DNA from 3 places in the Faecalibacterium sp. 9 genome. Region 3 is predicted to be linked to each of the others. Evidence: riboswitches for the same ligand, from Rfam matches in the RefSeq annotation. Region 3 holds a riboswitch; each other region holds the start of a gene.
The links. A riboswitch is a leader RNA that binds a small molecule or an ion and turns the genes downstream of it on or off. The one in region 3 is predicted to bind thiamine pyrophosphate.
Positions count from the first base shown of each region.

Region 1 (5,507 bases), on a different contig from region 3:
TTGGGCTACACCATTCTGGAGGGCGAAAAGGACGGCATCTGCGCCGCGCAGGAGCTGTTCGTGCCCAAGGGCGATGCCTGTGAGCTGGACCGCCTGACCCTGACCAACCGCAGCGATCGTTCCCGGGAGCTGGACGTGTTCAGCTATGTGGAGTTCTGCCTGTGGGACGCTGTAGACGACAGCACCAACTTCCAGCGCAACTTCTCCACCGGCGAGGTGGAGGTGGAGCCGTGTGCCATCTACCACAAGACCGAGTACCGGGAGCGCCGCGACCACTATGCGGTGTTCTGGTCCAACACCCCCGTCACCAGCTTTGACACCGCCCGGGATGCTTTTTGCGGTGTGTATGGCGGCCCGGCAGACCCGCAGGCCGTCCGTGCCGGGCACTGCAGCGGCAGCATCGCCCACGGCTGGGCACCGGTGGGTGCATTGCACATCCATGTCACCCTTGCCCCCGGGGAGGAAAAGAAGATCCTCTTCGGTCTGGGCTACATCGAGAATCCGCAGGAGGAAAAATTCACCGCCCCCGGCGTCATCAATAAGACCCGCGCCCACGCCATGATGGCCCGTTACGCCGACGATGCACAGGTGGATGCTGCCCGCGCCGCGCTGGCCGACCACTGGGAGAGCCTGCTGTCCGGCTACCGGCTGCAGTCCGGCGAGGAAAAGCTGGACCGCATGGTGAACCTCTGGCATCAGTACCAGTGCATGGTCACCTTCAACATGAGCCGCTCTGCCAGCTACTACGAGAGCGGCACCGGCCGCGGCATGGGCTTCCGGGACAGCTGTCAGGACCTGCTTGGCTTTGTGCACATCGTCCCCGCCCGGGCGCGGGAGCGCATTCTGGACATTGCCGCCACCCAGTTCGAGGACGGCAGCGCCTACCATCAGTATCAGCCCCTGACCAAAAAGGGCAACCGGGATGTGGGCACCGGCTTCAACGATGACCCGCTGTGGCTCATTGCCGCCACCGCCGCCTATCTGCGGGAGACAGGCGACTGGTCCATTCTGGAAGAACAGGTGCCCTTTGAGAACGACGAGCGCAAGGCACAGCCGCTTATGGAGCACCTGCGCCGCAGCTTTCGCTTTACCTGCACCCATCTTGGCCCCCACGGCCTGCCGCTTATTGGCCGTGCGGACTGGAACGACTGCCTGAACCTGAACTGCTTCTCGGAGCACCCGGGCGAGAGCTTCCAGATCACCGGTCCCAGCGAGGGCCCGGTGGCCGAGAGCGTGTTCATTGCGGGCATGTTCGTCAAGTACGGGCGCGAGTATGCAGAGCTGTGCGACCGCCTGCAGCTTGCCGATGAGGCCGCAGCTGCCCGCCGGAGCATCGACGCCGTGGAGCAGGCGGCCCTGACCGCAGGCTGGGACGGCGCATGGTTCCGGCGTGCCTACGATGCTTTCGGCAACCCTGTGGGCAGCAGGGAGTGCACCGAGGGACAGATCTTCATTGAGCCGCAGGGCATGTGCGTCATGGCAGGCATCGGCAGGGAGACCGGGCAGGCCGCGCAGGCGCTCCGGAGCGTGGAGGAGCGGCTGGACACCCCATACGGCGTGGTGCTGCACCAGCCCGCCTACACCAGCTACCAGCTGAATCTGGGCGAAATTTCCAGCTATCCGCCGGGATACAAGGAGAACGCAGGCATCTTCTGCCACAACAATCCGTGGATCAGCTGCGCTGAAACCGTGCTGGGCCACGGCGACCGGGCCTTTGAGGTGTATCGCAAGACCTGCCCGGCCTACATCGAGGATATTTCCGAGATCCACCGCACCGAACCCTACGTCTACAGCCAGATGGTGGCGGGCAGGGATGCACCCACCTTCGGCGAGGCGAAAAACAGCTGGCTGACCGGCACGGCCGCATGGACTTTCGTCAATGTGAGCCAGTACATTTTGGGCATCCAGCCCACGCTGGACGGCCTGCGGGTAGACCCCTGCATCCCCCACACCCTGACCGGCTACACCGTCACCCGCCGCTACCGGGGCGCAGTGTATCACATTGCAGTGGACAACACCGCCGCCGTGCAGCACGGTGTGCAGAGCATCACGGTGGACGGCAAAGCCCTCGCGGGCAATGTGCTGCCGCTGGCTGCTGCCGGGACTACAGTGCAGGTGCGGGTGACCATGGGTTAAACCGACTTTCTCTGCTTTTTCATAATATTCTCCTCATAGCCAGACCCGCTGCGCAGACCCCTGCACGGCGGGTTTGGTCTGTAAAGGCGTGAACTATCCGGCGGCATAACGATCAAAAATGCGCTCCGCATTCACGATCATTCCCCTCCCTCTTGCAATTTTGGTGCAAAGGGTGTAGAATACAGTCACAATCAAATACAGGGGAGCTCGTGACAGCGGGCTGAGAGGAAGTATCCGAACTTCGACCCTTTTACCTGATGCGGATAATGCCGCCGTAGGAAGTCATCCATATGATTTTTTGCAGGAGGCCCCGCAGAAGGGGGTCTCCTGTTTTTTGTTGTAGCTTATTTTACTGTTCTGAGGAGGATGCCTTGTACCTTTCTGCGGGGGGACTGCCGCAGCGGACTGAGGGGGAGCGCCCTGAGTGCCGTGAATCGTCAGCGATGGGAAGCCGTGTTCCGGCGTGAGAGGAGACCAGAAAGTCTCGACCGCTTGTAGATCTTGCCTGTGCCGTCCGGTACGGGCTGTTTGCGGGGGCGCTGTACGGTTTTGCTGCTCCCGCAGGAGAAAGGAGCCTTACCTTATGAAAAATCTCTCTGTGAAAAAGCTGGCGCTGGCCGGTATGCTGTGTGCTTTGTGCGTGGTGGGCAGCGTGTTCAGCTTCCCCATGTTTGGCAGCAAATGCGCACCCATCCAGCACATGGTCAACGTGACCTGCGCCGTGCTGCTTGGCCCGTGGTGGGGCGTGGGCGTGGCCTTTGTGGCCTCCCTGCTGCGCAACCTGCTGGGTCTGGGCAGCCTGATGGCCTTCCCCGGCAGCATGTTCGGTGCCCTGCTGTGCGGCCTTGTGTACGCTAAGACCAAGAACATCTTTGCCACCATGGTGGGCGAGGTGTTCGGTACCAGCATTCTGGGCGGTCTGTGCGCCTACCCGGTGGCCATCTTCCTGATGGGCAAGAGCGCCGGTGATATCGCGTTCTATGCCTACATCGTGCCCTTCCTCATCTCCACTGCTGTGGGTTCCATCATTGCGGGCGTGCTGGTGTACAGCCTGCAGCGCTCCGGCGTACTGCACTCCATGCAGAACAGTCTTTCCTGACGGAGGGGCACCCGAATGTTCAAAACAGAATTCGAGAACCTGCGCCGCACCTGCCCGCTCATCCATAACATTACCAACTACGTCACCGTGAACGACTGCGCCAACATGGTGCTGGCCTGCGGTGCTTCGCCCATCATGGCTGACGATGCTGCCGAGGTGGAGGACATCACCACCATCTGCGGCGGACTGAACATCAACATCGGCACCCTGAACAGCCGCACCATCACCAGCATGCTGCTGGCGGGCAAAAAGGCTAACGCGCTGGGCCATCCTGTGGTGCTGGACCCGGTGGGTGCGGGTGCATCCCGCCTGCGTACAGATACGGCCTACCGTCTGCTCCGGGATGTGAAGTTCGCGGTGATCCGCGGCAATATCTCGGAGATCAAAACGCTGGCCTCCGGCGCGGGCACAACCAAGGGCGTGGACGCCGATGTGGCTGATAAAGTCACTGAGGAAAATCTGGATTCTGCCGTGGCCTTTGCCAAAAAGTTTGCGGCTCAGACCGGTGCCGTCATTGCCATCACCGGTGCCATCGACATCGTGGCCGATGCGCAAAAAGCCTATGTCATCCGCAACGGCAATCCCATGATGAGCAGCATCACCGGCACCGGATGCCAGCTCTCGGCCCTCACGGCGGCTTTTGTTACCGCCAACCCCGGCCATCCGCTGGAAGCTGCTGCAGCCGCAGTGTGCGCCATGGGCCTTGCGGGCGAGATCGCCCACAAGCGGCTCACCCCGCAGGACGGCAACGCCACCTACCGCAGCTACATCATCGATGCCATTTATAATATGACCCCGGAACAGCTGGAAGAAGGAGCAAACTATGAAGTGCGATAAGCAGAACATGCTTCTGTATGCCGTCACCGACCGCGCATGGGTGGGAAAACAGTCCCTCTATGAGCAGGTGGAAAGCGCCCTGAAGGGCGGTGTCACCTGTGTGCAGCTGCGTGAAAAAGAGCTGGACGACGAAGCTTTTCTGAAAGAGGCTGTGGAGATCCATGCTCTGTGCCAGCGCTACGGCGTGCCGTTCTTTGTGAACGACAACGTGGACATTGCCATCCGCTGCCACGCCGAGGGCGTGCATGTGGGGCAGGAGGATATGGCCGCAGCGCAGGTGCGCGCCCGTGTGGGCGAGGGAATGATGATCGGCGTTTCCGTCCACAGCGTGGAGGAAGCGCAGGAAGCTGTGAAGCATGGCGCAGACTGCCTTGGTGTGGGTGCGGCCTTTGCCACTCATACCAAGACCGATGTGGACGTTCTGCCCCACGAGACCCTGAAGGCAATCTGTGACGCCGTGGACATCCCGGTGGTGGCCATCGGCGGCATCCACAAGGAGAACATCCTGCAGCTCAAGGGCACCGGCGTGGACGGTGTGGCCCTTGTGAGCGCCATCTTTGCAGCAGATGACATCGAGACCGAGTGCCGGGAGCTGAAGGCGCTTTCCGAGCAGATCATCTGACCGATCCCGCGGCAAACCGGGGGCACCACCTTGGGCCGCGTTATAAAATTCATGGAGAAAACCAACATGAAAAGCGTATTTTGCGCAGGTGCCGGCATCCAGAATGTTCTGCTTTTTCTGAATGACGGCTACTTGCCTGCCACCCTTGCCTGCGGGTCGGGAGTTTCTCCGAGGACCGTCCGCTGGGGTGGGACCCTGCTGCCGCAGGCAGTAGGGCGGGCGATGGAATGGCCCGATTCGTGTCCGAGGAGAAAGCTCCCGGCACGCAGACTCCCCCGCATCAATGTATGACCAGCACCCTGCTGTTCAGAGATAAACTGTCATTTGGAGGAACAGAGCGTATGCAGACTTATACTACCCAGATGGATGCCGCCCGCAAGGGCATCATCACGCCGCAGATGGAGATCGTGGCAAAAAAGGAATACCGCACCACCGAGGAGATCCGCCAGTGGGTCGCTGAGGGCAAGGTAGCCATCCCCGCCAACAAGCACCACGAGTGCCTGAACCCCGAGGGCGTCGGCTCCATGCTGCGCACCAAGATCAACGTGAACCTCGGCGTTTCCCGCGACTGCAAGGACTACAATGTGGAAATGCAGAAGGTGATGAGCGCCGTCAACATGGGTGCCGAAGCCATCATGGACCTGTCCAGCCACGGCAACACCCAGCCCTTCCGCCAGAAGCTGACCCACGAGTGCCCGGTGATGATCGGCACCGTGCCGGTGTACGATTCGGTCATCCACTACCAGCGCGATCTGGCAGAGCTGACTGCACAGGATTTCATCGATGTGGTGCGTCTGCACGCAGAGGACGGCG
Region 1 is NZ_JBLWGB010000001.1:1,166,974-1,172,480, forward strand. It holds gene ACKXF9_RS05530 (GH36-type glycosyl hydrolase domain-containing protein) at 1-2,136, shown strand, start outside; TPP riboswitch at 2,326-2,434, shown strand; gene thiW (energy coupling factor transporter S component ThiW) at 2,720-3,235, shown strand; gene thiM (hydroxyethylthiazole kinase) at 3,251-4,072, shown strand; gene thiE (thiamine phosphate synthase) at 4,059-4,694, shown strand; gene thiC (phosphomethylpyrimidine synthase ThiC) at 5,036-5,507, shown strand, end outside.
Region 1: linked by a shared signal. The riboswitch ahead of thiW (energy coupling factor transporter S component ThiW) and the one ahead of thiD (bifunctional hydroxymethylpyrimidine kinase/phosphomethylpyrimidine kinase) in region 3 are both predicted to bind thiamine pyrophosphate.

Region 2 (5,507 bases), on a different contig from region 3:
GTGCGACACCGGCTTTTCGGTGCAGGACCCGCTGAGCGGGCGGGCCGTGGTGCTGCTGCATTACCCCTCTGTGCGCGACGGCCTGCCGCAGGCGCTGCGGACCTTTCTGGACAGCTACTTTGCCTGCGGCGCGGCACCGCCGCCGGAGCTGGGGGTGCGGCTGGTGCCCTGCACCACCATTGCCGGACACTGTGTGCTGCCTGCGGTCCCAGCCAAAGCCCTGCGCGTGGGCAGCCGCCGGGTACAGGGCTTTCTGGCTGCGTTCTGCCACCCGGAAACGCCCCCGGAGCACTGGACCGCACTGCTTGACAGTGAGCTGGCCGGGCAGCTGGGCATCCGCTGATGCTTATATTATAGATGTACAGGAGGAGATCTCATGTTCCATGGTATTTCTGCATTCCGGCTGTTCTGGCAGCGGCTTCTTGCACGGCTGCGATACTGCGGCGGTGCCCATTATCTGGCGGGCGCGCCCAGTCTGCCGCCGCCCCTGACCCCGGAGCAGGAAAAAGCCCTTCTGGCCCGCATGGCGGAGGGAGACGCCTGCGCCCGGGACGACCTGATCACCCACAACCTGCGGCTGGTGGTATACCTTGCCAAAAAGTACGAAAACAGCGGGGTTCCCGCCGAGGATATGATCAGCATTGGCACCATCGGGCTCATCAAGGCCGTGAACACCTTCACCCCGGAGCGCAGCATCAAGCTGGCCACCTACGCCAGCCGCTGCATCGGCAACGAGATCCTGATGTACTTACGCAAAAGCTCCAACCGCCGGCAGGAGGCCAGCATCGACGAGCCGCTCAACGTGGACGGCGACGGCAACGAGCTGCTGCTCTCGGACATTCTTGGCAGCGACGAGGATCAGATCAGCCAGCGGCTGGAACAGGACGCCGAGCGTGCCATTCTGCGCCGTGCCGTGGACAGCCTGTCCCCACGGGAGCGGCAGATCATGGAGCTGCGCTTCGGCCTTGCCGACGGCGTGGAGCGTACCCAGAAGGAAGCCGCCGATGCCCTTGGCATCAGCCAGAGCTATATCTCCCGGCTGGAAAAGCGGATCATCCATACATTAAAGGCCCAGCTGGAAAGCGAATGAAGTGGAAAAACGCGAACTGCCGCCCGCCGGGCTTGACAATCCGCGCTGATTCGCATATAATAAAACTACAAAAGGCGCTGGCCCTGCAAACGGCTAGTTCCTTACCGGATTAAGTCAAGAAAAGATGACCGCTCAGGTTTGGGAGTCTGAAGGCGGTCATTTTTTCTTTTTGTCATCACTGTGAGAAACAGTCCATGTAATTTCAAACGTAACGTAGATCGCTCCGCCGAGAAGCGTGAGCAGAAGCACGACCTGTTCAAACGTCATGGTGCATCCCCCCTTTCCGCCCTTGGGCATCCGGGGAGAACGAGATTTTCAAGAAAAAATCGTCTTTAGCCGGCACCCAAGTACCGGTAAGGAGCAGCTGCAACGGAGCCGACCGCCGCCTATGGCGGAAACAGGGAGGCGAGGTTGGGGCCGCGGCCAGCAAGACGCGAGTGCCGCTCAAGACACGAAGCGGATGCTGGGTGCCGCAACCCGTTCTGCGTTTGTGGGCACAGCGCCTGATGGCGGCGTTGCCGCCGCAAATACAGCATATCATAAATCCGCACAAAAAACAATATTTTGCCGCGCTTTCCTGCCAAACGGGAAAGCGCACAGTTTTTTCCACGCATACGATGCCGCTGCACATCCCATACTCCCGGTGAGAACAAAAACAGACCGGGGGCGTTTGGATGTACAACAAAGTGGAGCTGTGCGGCATGAACACGGCCCAGTTGCCTGTGCTGACCGAGGCCGAAAAGCGGGAGCTTCTGGCCCGGGTGCGCACCGGCGATGCCGCCGCACGGGAGCGGATGGTGGAGGGCAATCTGCGGCTGGTGCTCAGCGTGGTGCAGCGGTTCGCCCAGCGCGGCGAAAATCTGGACGATCTGTTTCAGGTGGGGTGCATCGGGCTTATCAAGGCCATCGATCATTTTGACCCCGCCCAGCCGGTGCGCTTCTCCACCTACGGCGTGCCCATGATCATTGGCGAGATCCGGCGCTTTCTGCGGGACAACAATGCCCTGCGGGTGAGCCGCAGCCTGCGGGATACCGCCTACCGGGCCATGCAGAGCCGCGAGACGCTGGAAAAGCAGCTTGGCCGCGAGCCGACCATGGACGAGATTGCCCAGAGCGCCGGGCTCACCCGCCGGGAAGTAACGGCGGCGCTGGAATCGGTGGTGGAGCCCATCAGTCTGGATGAGCCGGTGTACACCGACGGCGGCGATGCCATGTATGTGATCGATCAGGTGCGGGACCCGGACGGCGAGGACAGCTGGATCAGCGGGCTGCAGTTCCGCCAGACGGTGGCCGGGCTGACCCCGCGGGAGAAAAAGATCATGGAGCTGCGCTACCTGCAGGGCAAGACCCAGATGGAGGTGGCGCAGGAGATCGGCATCAGTCAGGCACAGGTCAGTCGGCTGGAAAAGGGCGCACTGAGCCAGTTCCGCACCCGGGACTGAACCTAAAAAAGGCGGCACAGCTTCCGTTTTGTTCGGAAGTGTGCCGTCTTTTATCTGCGGCTGTATTTGCGCCGGGTGGCCGCACCGCCGCGCAGATGCCGCTCTGCCTTATTGCAGGCCAGAACCGCCCGCACCTGCCGGAACAGCTCCGGCTGCAGCGTCCGCAGCCGCACCGCAACATCCTTGTGCACGGTGGACTTGCTGCACCCGAACACCGCTGCCGCCGCACGCACTGTGGCCCGGTTGGCCGCGATATATTCGCCCAGCTGTACCGCCCTCTGTTCGGGGTCTCCCTTCATATCCAGACTCCTCCCATTGTGAACTTATGGTACAGCCTATGCACAGGCCGAGGCAGATATGTTCCGCCGGGGCTTGACTTTTGCGCCGGACGCGCTATACTTTTGCATGGACATAAAAACAGGGGTGCCGAAAGGCTGAGATCTGCGTTTTGCGGAGTACCCTTTTACCTGACCGGACAATGCCGGCGTGGGAGTTTGCAGAACTGTCCGTTCTTTCACAAACCCCGTGCGCCTGCTGGAAAGCGGGCGCATTTTGTTTTTGTGTACTATCGTTCTGAGAAGAGGAATCCCTATGACCAAAACCTATTCCAAAACCCGCATTCTGGTGGAGGGTGCGCTGATGATCGCCCTGTCCACCGTTTTGAGCATGATCCAGATCCCGCTCATGCCCCACGGCGGTTCCATCACCCTGTTCAGCATGGTGCCCATTCTGGTAATGAGCTACCGCCACGGCGCAAAGTGGGGCATCATGACCGCTTTCGTCAACAGCCTGATCCAGCTTGTGCAGGGCCTTGGCAATCTGGCATACTGCCAGACCCTCACGGCACAGGTGGGCTGCGTGCTGCTGGACTACCTTCTGGCCTTCACGGTGCTGGGCTTTGCCTGCCTGATCGCAAAGCCTTTCCACAACCGCACCGTGGGTGTCGGTGTCAGCGCCTTTGTGGTGTGCCTGCTGCGCTTTTTGTGCAGCTTTCTGTCCGGTTACATCGTCTGGAAGGACTACGACTACGCTTTCAGCTGGATGACTGAGATCGGCTTTCCCGGGATCTCCAGCATGAGCGTGGACGGTCTGTGCTGGCTGTACAGCGCCTTGTACAACGCCACTTACATGCTGCCCGAAGCCATTCTGACCACGGTCCTTGTGGTGATCCTGATCCGTGTCGCACCGCAGATCTTCGACCCGCAGAACGCAAGAGCGTAAGTTTTTTCGCAGTCATTTTTCCCGCCGGGAAGGGCATTTCCCCGGCGGGAATTTTTTTGCAGAAAATCCCAAAAAAGCTGTTGACAATCCGGCAAAGCGCTGGTATAATTACTCCTGTCGTCAGGCACGGCACAAACATCTGGGGGATTAGCTCAGCTGGGAGAGCGCTTGCATGGCATGCAAGAGGTCACCGGTTCGATCCCGGTATTCTCCACCAGAAGGAAAAGCACCGCACGGAAACGTGTGGTGTTTTTTGTTGTTACCGACCAAAGGAGAAACTATGAGCTACGCGATCGTATTCAGCAGTAAAACAGGCAACACAAAATTATTGGCAGACACGCTGCACGCCTGTCTGCCACAGGAAAACTGCTGCTATTTTGGCACCCCGGACCCTGCTGCCATGGAAGCGGACGACCTCTATGTGGGCTTCTGGACAGACAAGGGAAACGCCGACGAAAGCACTTTGGACTTTTTGAAGCAGCTGCACGGCAAAAGTATCTTCCTTTTTGGCACCGCCGGCTTTGGCGGCAGTGAGGAGTATTTCAACAAGATCCTGAAAAAGGTGGAGCGTTCGCTGGACAGGAGCAACACGGTCTTCGGCCGTTATATGTGTCAGGGCAAGATGCCGCTTTCGGTACGCCAGCGGTATGAGGGCATGAAAAAGCAGCCGATCCATCTGCCCAATCTGGATGCGCTGATCGAGAATTTTGACAACGCCCTTTCTCACCCGGATGCAGAAGATCTGGAACGGTTAAAGCAGGCGGTAAAATGATAAAAAGGCAGCGGTTTTCCTCAAACAGAGGAAGCCGTTGCCTTTTTTGCTTAGCGGATGATCCTACGCTCCTGCCTGCGGCTCCGCGGTTCTTATCCCACGCTTCTTTTATAAAAGAACAGGTACTGCTGCACGATGCCTGCTTCCGGCCCGAACTGCGGGAACGGGTCCTGCCCGGCAAACTCGTCCCGGATGAGCCGTTCGATCCAGACATCCACCGGCACACGGCCCACACGGCCATAGCCGAACAGACACACGCAGTTTGCCACCTTTTTGCCCACACCGTCCAGTTCCATCAAACGGGCAAAAAGTGCTTCATCGGGCAGGGAAGCCAGCTTCTTCAGGTCCAGTGTGCCCTCTGCCGCCTGCTGCGCCGCATGCAGCACGTAGCGGGTGCGGTAGCCAAGACCGCACTCCTGCAGCGCCTGCTCCCCAGCACAGCAGAGCGCTTCTGCTGTCGGGAACGCATACACCGGCCCTTCGCTATCGCTGCCCAGCCGCTCGCCAAACCGCTCCGAAAGCAGCTCTACCGCCCTGCGGATAGCCGGGATGCTCTTTCGCTGCGAGATGATGAAGCTGACCAGCATCTCCCACTCATCCTGACGCAGCACCCGGATGCCCCGGCCATATTCCATGGCACGCTGCAGAAAGTCGTCCCGGCTGTCCAGCTTTCCGCGCAGGGCGGCATAGCTGCGGCCAAGGTCGAAGTAACCGTGCCAGAAGGTTTCCCATGCGCCCGGCTCACACCGCACCGTGTAGGTTCCGCTGCACAGTGGTCTGAGGTAAAGCAGCTGTCTCCCGGAAACAAACCGATACCAGCCCTCCGCCTGCTTCCGGGGGCGAAAGCACTGGCCGCTTGCCAGAATTTTGTCCGGGTCGAAATCATCCCGGATCTGAACCGTTTTCTCTTCCAGCTCCATTGCCCCCATCACAGCTCCAGCTCCCAGTACACTTCGCCTTCCAGCGTTTTCCAAAGGAAAGT
Region 2 is NZ_JBLWGB010000001.1:1,655,610-1,661,116, reverse strand. It holds gene ACKXF9_RS08005 (sigma-E processing peptidase SpoIIGA) at 1-343, shown strand, start outside; gene sigK (RNA polymerase sporulation sigma factor SigK) at 377-1,090, shown strand; gene sigG (RNA polymerase sporulation sigma factor SigG) at 1,765-2,532, shown strand; gene ACKXF9_RS07990 (sporulation transcriptional regulator SpoIIID) at 2,583-2,831, opposite strand; TPP riboswitch at 2,942-3,041, shown strand; gene ACKXF9_RS07985 (energy-coupled thiamine transporter ThiT) at 3,124-3,753, shown strand; tRNA gene ACKXF9_RS07980 (tRNA-Ala) at 3,895-3,970, shown strand; gene bilS (flavodoxin family protein BilS) at 4,034-4,525, shown strand; gene ACKXF9_RS07970 (DNA-3-methyladenine glycosylase family protein) at 4,618-5,454, opposite strand; gene yfcE (phosphodiesterase) at 5,454-5,507, opposite strand, start outside.
Region 2: linked by a shared signal. The riboswitch ahead of ACKXF9_RS07985 (energy-coupled thiamine transporter ThiT) and the one ahead of thiD (bifunctional hydroxymethylpyrimidine kinase/phosphomethylpyrimidine kinase) in region 3 are both predicted to bind thiamine pyrophosphate.

Region 3 (5,507 bases):
CCACGCCGTGGCCCATGCCATCCGGCTGGCACCCACTATGGACAAGGAACAGATCATCGTCATCACCATTTCCGGCCGCGGCGATAAGGACTGCGCCGCCATTGCCCGCTACAGAGGGGAGGATCTTCATGAGTAACATTGCAAAGGCCTTTGCCAACGGCAAGGCGTTCATTCCGTTCATTACCTGCGGCGATCCGGATCTGGAAACCACCGCCGCAGCCGTCCGCGCCATGGCGGCAAACGGCGCCGACCTCATCGAGCTGGGCATCCCGTTCTCGGACCCCACCGCCGAGGGCCCGGTCATTCAGGGGGCCAACATCCGCGCCCTGAAAGCGGGGACCACCACGGATAAGATCTTTGACTTCGTCCGCGAGGTGCGGAAAGATGTTTCGATCCCCATGGTGTTCATGACCTATGCAAATGTCGTGTTCTCCTACGGCGCAGAGCGGTTCATCTCTACCTGCGCGGAGATCGGCATTGACGGGCTGATCCTGCCCGACCTGCCCTATGAGGAAAAAGAGGAGTTTGCGCCCACCTGCCATAAGTACGGTGTGGACCTGATCTCAATGATCGCCCCTACCTCTGAAAACCGCATTGCCATGATCGCCAAAGAAGCCGAGGGATTTTTGTATATCGTGTCCAGTCTGGGCGTCACCGGTACCCGCAGCGAGATCCGGACCGACCTTGCGTCCATCGTGAAGGTGGTGCGGGAAAACACCGCAGTGCCCTGTGCCATCGGTTTTGGCATCTCCACGCCGGAGCAGGCGGCAAAGATGGCGGGCATCGCCGATGGTGCGATCGTGGGTTCCGCCGTCATCAAGCTGCTGGAGCAGTACGGCAAGGATGCCCCGGAGCAGATCGGTGCCTATGTCAAGCGCATGAAGGATGCCGTAAGAGGGTAAGAATATTCTTAGAATATAACTTTACCGTTTGCGAAGAGGAAATGACTGAGGGTCGTTTCCTCTTCGCTTTTTGCTGTAAATTTTGGAGCTCAAAATGCATTGAACGGAACGGCCTTTCTCGTGAAAAAGTGGTCTGGAAACAACCGCGGTTGTTTCCAGACCACAAATAAAATTATAAATTCCTCTGCTTATGCTCAGAGCGAAGCGGAGAGCATGGTTTCATAAGAAATGCCTCCTCTAATTTCTTAACACTTTCCCAGAAAAACAAAAAGCCCGCAGTGGTTTGCACTACGGACGACTTTTGCGAAAAATCACGAGAAGTCGGACTTTTAATGTCTGCCTGACTGCGTAAAAGAAAATGCACCCGGCTGCTGTGGTCCTGCCCACACGCCGGGTGCATTTTTATGCTCAGAATCATTACAGGTCACTGCGGGGCAAAGCCGCCATGGCCCAGAAATCCAGCTCATACACAGAGCAGGCATGGAAGATCTCGCGGCAGCGGGCAAGGCGCTCCGGGCTCAGGCCCTCACAGGTCTTTTCTGCAAATGCAGCCCAGTCGCGGCAGGCTTCCTCGTAGTCCCTGCCTGCATAGTCTGCTACCAGCGCACCATAGGGGGCATCCTGCACAGCGGGATGCTCTTTCAGCAGCTTCTGAAAGATCCAGCTGTAGCTCAGCATGCAGGGCAGGCAGGCCATCATGCACTCGGCAGCGCCCTCGCTGTTTCTGGCGGTGTCGATCATGTAGTCCACATAGGCGCGGTTCTCCGGCCGCAGCGGCAGGCTCTGGATGCCCTCATCGGTCAGCCCGAACTGCCTCAGGCAGCGCAGGCGTTCGGCGTCCTCACTCTCGTTTACGAAGGACAGCAGGGAATAGTAGGTGCGGATGGTCTGCATATCTGCCGCCTTGGTCATGCCCCATGCGAACACCTTGGCATATTCCCGCAGGTAAAGGCTGTCCTCTACAATGTAGCCCTTAAAGCAGGCTTCGTCCAGCGTGCCGTCCGCAAGTCTTTCCAGAAATTCCGAATGCAGGCACTGCTCCCACACGGGCAGGCTTTCCTGTACCAGCTGCTGCACAAAAGACTGCTCACTCACCAACAAATTCTCCCTTCAGTGCAAACATGTGGTTCATGGGGCCGGAGCCATGGCCCAGATCCAGCATGGCAGAAAGACAGCCGGAAATATAGGCTTTTGCCCGCTCCACAGAAGCATCCAGATCATAGCCCTTTGCCAGATTGGATGCAATGGCGCTGGACAGGGTGCAGCCGGTGCCGTGCGTATTGGGGTTGTCAATGCGTCTGCCCCGGAACCACTTGCCGCAGCCGTTCCGCCACAGCAGGTCGTCGGCATCATTGATCTGGTGGCCGCCCTTGCACAGCACGGCGCAGTGATATTTTTCACTGATGCGCTGTGCGGCAACTTCCATGCCTGCCGCGTCGGTGATCTTCATGCCGGAGAGGATCTCGGCCTCCGGGATATTGGGGGTGACGACCTCTGCCATGGGCAGCAGCTTTTCGGTCAGTGCCTGCACGGCGTCATCCCGCAGCAGCTTGGAACCGGAAGTGGCTACCATCACGGGGTCCACCACGATATGCTTTGCGCCGTAGGTGTGCAGCTTTTCGGCAATTACCCCGATCAGCTCAGCCGAGGACACCATGCCAATTTTGACGGCGTCCGGGTAGATGTCGGTAAAAATGGCGTCGATCTCCTGCGCCAGAAATTCCGGGGTGGCTTCAAAAATGCCGGTAACACCGGTGGTATTCTGGGCGGTCAGGGCGGTGATGGCGCTCATGGCATACACGCCGTTGGCGGTCATGGTCTTGATATCGGCCTGAATACCGGCGCCGCCGCTGGAATCGCTGCCGGCAATGGTCAATGCGGTTTTCATAGCAATAACTTCCTTTGTATCAAAATGCGGAAATGCCCACAAGGAGACATTTCCGCATGCTGAAGCAGTGGTATCTCCCTACGTTGGCATTATCCAAATCAGGTCACAGGTCTGGGCAGACAGCCCACTCTCAGCCTGCTTTTGCAAGCTCCCTTTTCTGTGCACAAGCATACCACAGTGCAGCGTTATTTGCAAGTAGTGCCGGGCCTTGCAAAGCGTAGCGAACGTGGTAAAATGAGAAAAAACAAAAAGGGGAAACACCATGAACATTACAGTCTATCTTGGGGCAAATGAAGGCAGCGATCCGGCATTGGCAGCAGCTGTCCGGGAGCTGGGCAGCTGGATCGGCGCAAACGGGCATCACCTTGTATACGGCGGCTCCCGCAGCGGTCTGATGGGCCTGCTGGCGCAGAGCGCACTGGATGCGGGCGGCACCGTGACCGGTGTGGAGCCGCAGTTTTTTATTCAGCAGGAGCTGCAGCATGACGGCCTGACCGAATTGATCATTACCAGAGACATGGCTGAGCGCAAGACGAAGATGATCGAGCTGGGGGATGCCTTTATCGCATTCCCCGGCGGCACCGGCACGCTGGAAGAAATTGCAGAAGTGATGTCCCGGGTCTCGCTGGGTCAGCTGGATGCGCCCTGCATCCTTTATAATCTGAACGGCTACTACGACAGCCTGAAGGCACTGCTGGACAAAATGATCGAGAAGGGCCTTTCCACGCCGCAGCGCCAGCGGGGCATCCGATTTGCGGCGAATCTGGAAGAGATCACAACAATTTTGAATAAAGCCTAAAAGGGAACGCTTCTCACGGCCGGGAAGCGTTCCCTTTTTATATCATTCTCCCAGAGCAGTGCGGAGGTTTGCCAGCACCTTCTGGCTCAGCAGCACAAAGGCCTGCTTGGTGCGCCCGGCGGAAACATTGGCGCAGTGTACGTTCTCGCGTTCAAAAAAGCCCTCGCCCACCGAGCCTGCAGCGGCGCGGGTATCGCAGAAGAAATGGGTGCCCGGCAGAGTGAGCCAATCTTCCAGTGCGGCCGAGTCAAAGCCCGGGCCGATGGAGGTGTTGAACAGCACCTTTCCCTCGCCCAGCTGCGCAAATTCGTCCTTGCCCAGCAGCAGGACATTTTTGTTCAGGCAGGTGAACACCACCTCGCTCTCGGTCAGCAGCTGTGCCAGCGGCTTGTAGGCCATGCCGGAGGCTTCGGCATCGGGCTTGCGGGTGCGGCTGTAATAGGCAATGTCGGCACCCATGAACTGCAGCGCATCGGCAATCATTTTGCCGGACACACCCAGCCCGACGATGCCGACCTTCAGCCCGGTGATCTCCACCGGCTCGTCCCGCAGCATGGGCATCCCAAAACCGTGCAGGATGCCGGTGAGCTCGTGCAGGACGTACTCCACAACGCCGCGGTCGCCGTAGTCCCGGATGCCCAGCACTTTGATGCTGCAGGTGCGGGCATAGGCGATATCTACGTTGGCGCTCTCTTCCGAATACAGACTGCAGCACATGCCGATGTAACGGATATTCGGGCAGCGCTCGATCACGCTTTTGCCCATGCGGGAGGTATAGCTCAGAAGCACGGCATCGGCATCTCCGATACGCCGCACGATCTCATCATCGTCCGCCGGGATATCGCGGTACAGGGTCACCTCTTCTGCATACTGATGCAGTTCCTGCTCAGCGGAGGGGATCAGGCTGACCGGCTCAATAGCTACCAGTTTATGGAACATGTGCAGATCCTCCTTTTAATAGAAACACACAGGGGAAGCGAGATTGCGCAGCAGGGAAACCACACTCCAGCCAGCAATGGCGCTGGTGGAAGAGCAGATGTCCACCACAGCCTTCACACCCTCGATCTCGGCAGTGATGCGGTGATCGTCACCCACCCAGCCGGGGACCGAATGCATGGTCACGCCGGTGATCTCCGGGCCGGTGGTGGCCAGAGAGGTGGCCACGGCTACGTTGACCCGGCGCGGGAAGGTGGCAATGGCCTGCTTGGCATTGCCTGTGAACACAGTGGTCTTTTCCGTATCGGTGAGCAGGTGCTCCTCCCATACGGGCGTGTTGCGGAAGCCCCTTGCGCCGGTGTGGGTCTCGATGCCTGCGGTCTCGGCCAGCTGCTGGGCCTGAGCCATCAGGGTGACGGTCTGCAGTACATCAAAGCCGCCGATGGCACCGCTTGCCAGATGCACCTTGGCATCACCCTCTGCGGCAGCGGCCTTGACCTGCTCATAAAAGGCAAGGTCCGCGAACGCGCCAATGGAAATGATGACCAGATTCACGCCTTTTTTCAGAACAGGCACAGCCATGGCGCGCACAGCCTCCACCGAAGCGGTCTCCACGATGTACTCCGGCTCCAGCGCCAGCAGGGCATCCACATCGTCACACACGGCACAGCCCACTGTTTCGGCAGTCTTTTCTGCCGAAGCACGGGTGCGGCTGGTCACGCCCACCAGCTCGTAGTCTGGCAGCAGACCGTTCTTCCATGCATCGGCCACAATGTTGCCCAGAAATCCGCAGCCTACGATACCAAATTTTGTTTTCATATCCTAAACTCCTTTTTCTGCTTTTTCCAAAGAAAGCAGCATATTCCATTAAAGTATATCATATGAAAACAAAAAATGATATAATAAGGCGCAAGAAAGGAGAAAGCTATGTCGAAAACAAAGGAGCTTTTCTGGACGTTTTTCAAAATTGGAGCGTTCACGT
Region 3 is NZ_JBLWGB010000002.1:644,135-649,641, reverse strand. It holds gene trpB (tryptophan synthase subunit beta) at 1-136, shown strand, start outside; gene trpA (tryptophan synthase subunit alpha) at 129-902, shown strand; gene ACKXF9_RS11970 (TENA/THI-4 family protein) at 1,320-1,997, opposite strand; gene thiD (bifunctional hydroxymethylpyrimidine kinase/phosphomethylpyrimidine kinase) at 1,990-2,790, opposite strand; TPP riboswitch at 2,853-2,955, opposite strand; gene ACKXF9_RS11960 (TIGR00730 family Rossman fold protein) at 3,053-3,589, shown strand; gene ACKXF9_RS11955 (NAD(P)-dependent oxidoreductase) at 3,632-4,528, opposite strand; gene ACKXF9_RS11950 (aspartate dehydrogenase domain-containing protein) at 4,544-5,344, opposite strand; gene ACKXF9_RS11945 (chromate transporter) at 5,453-5,507, shown strand, end outside.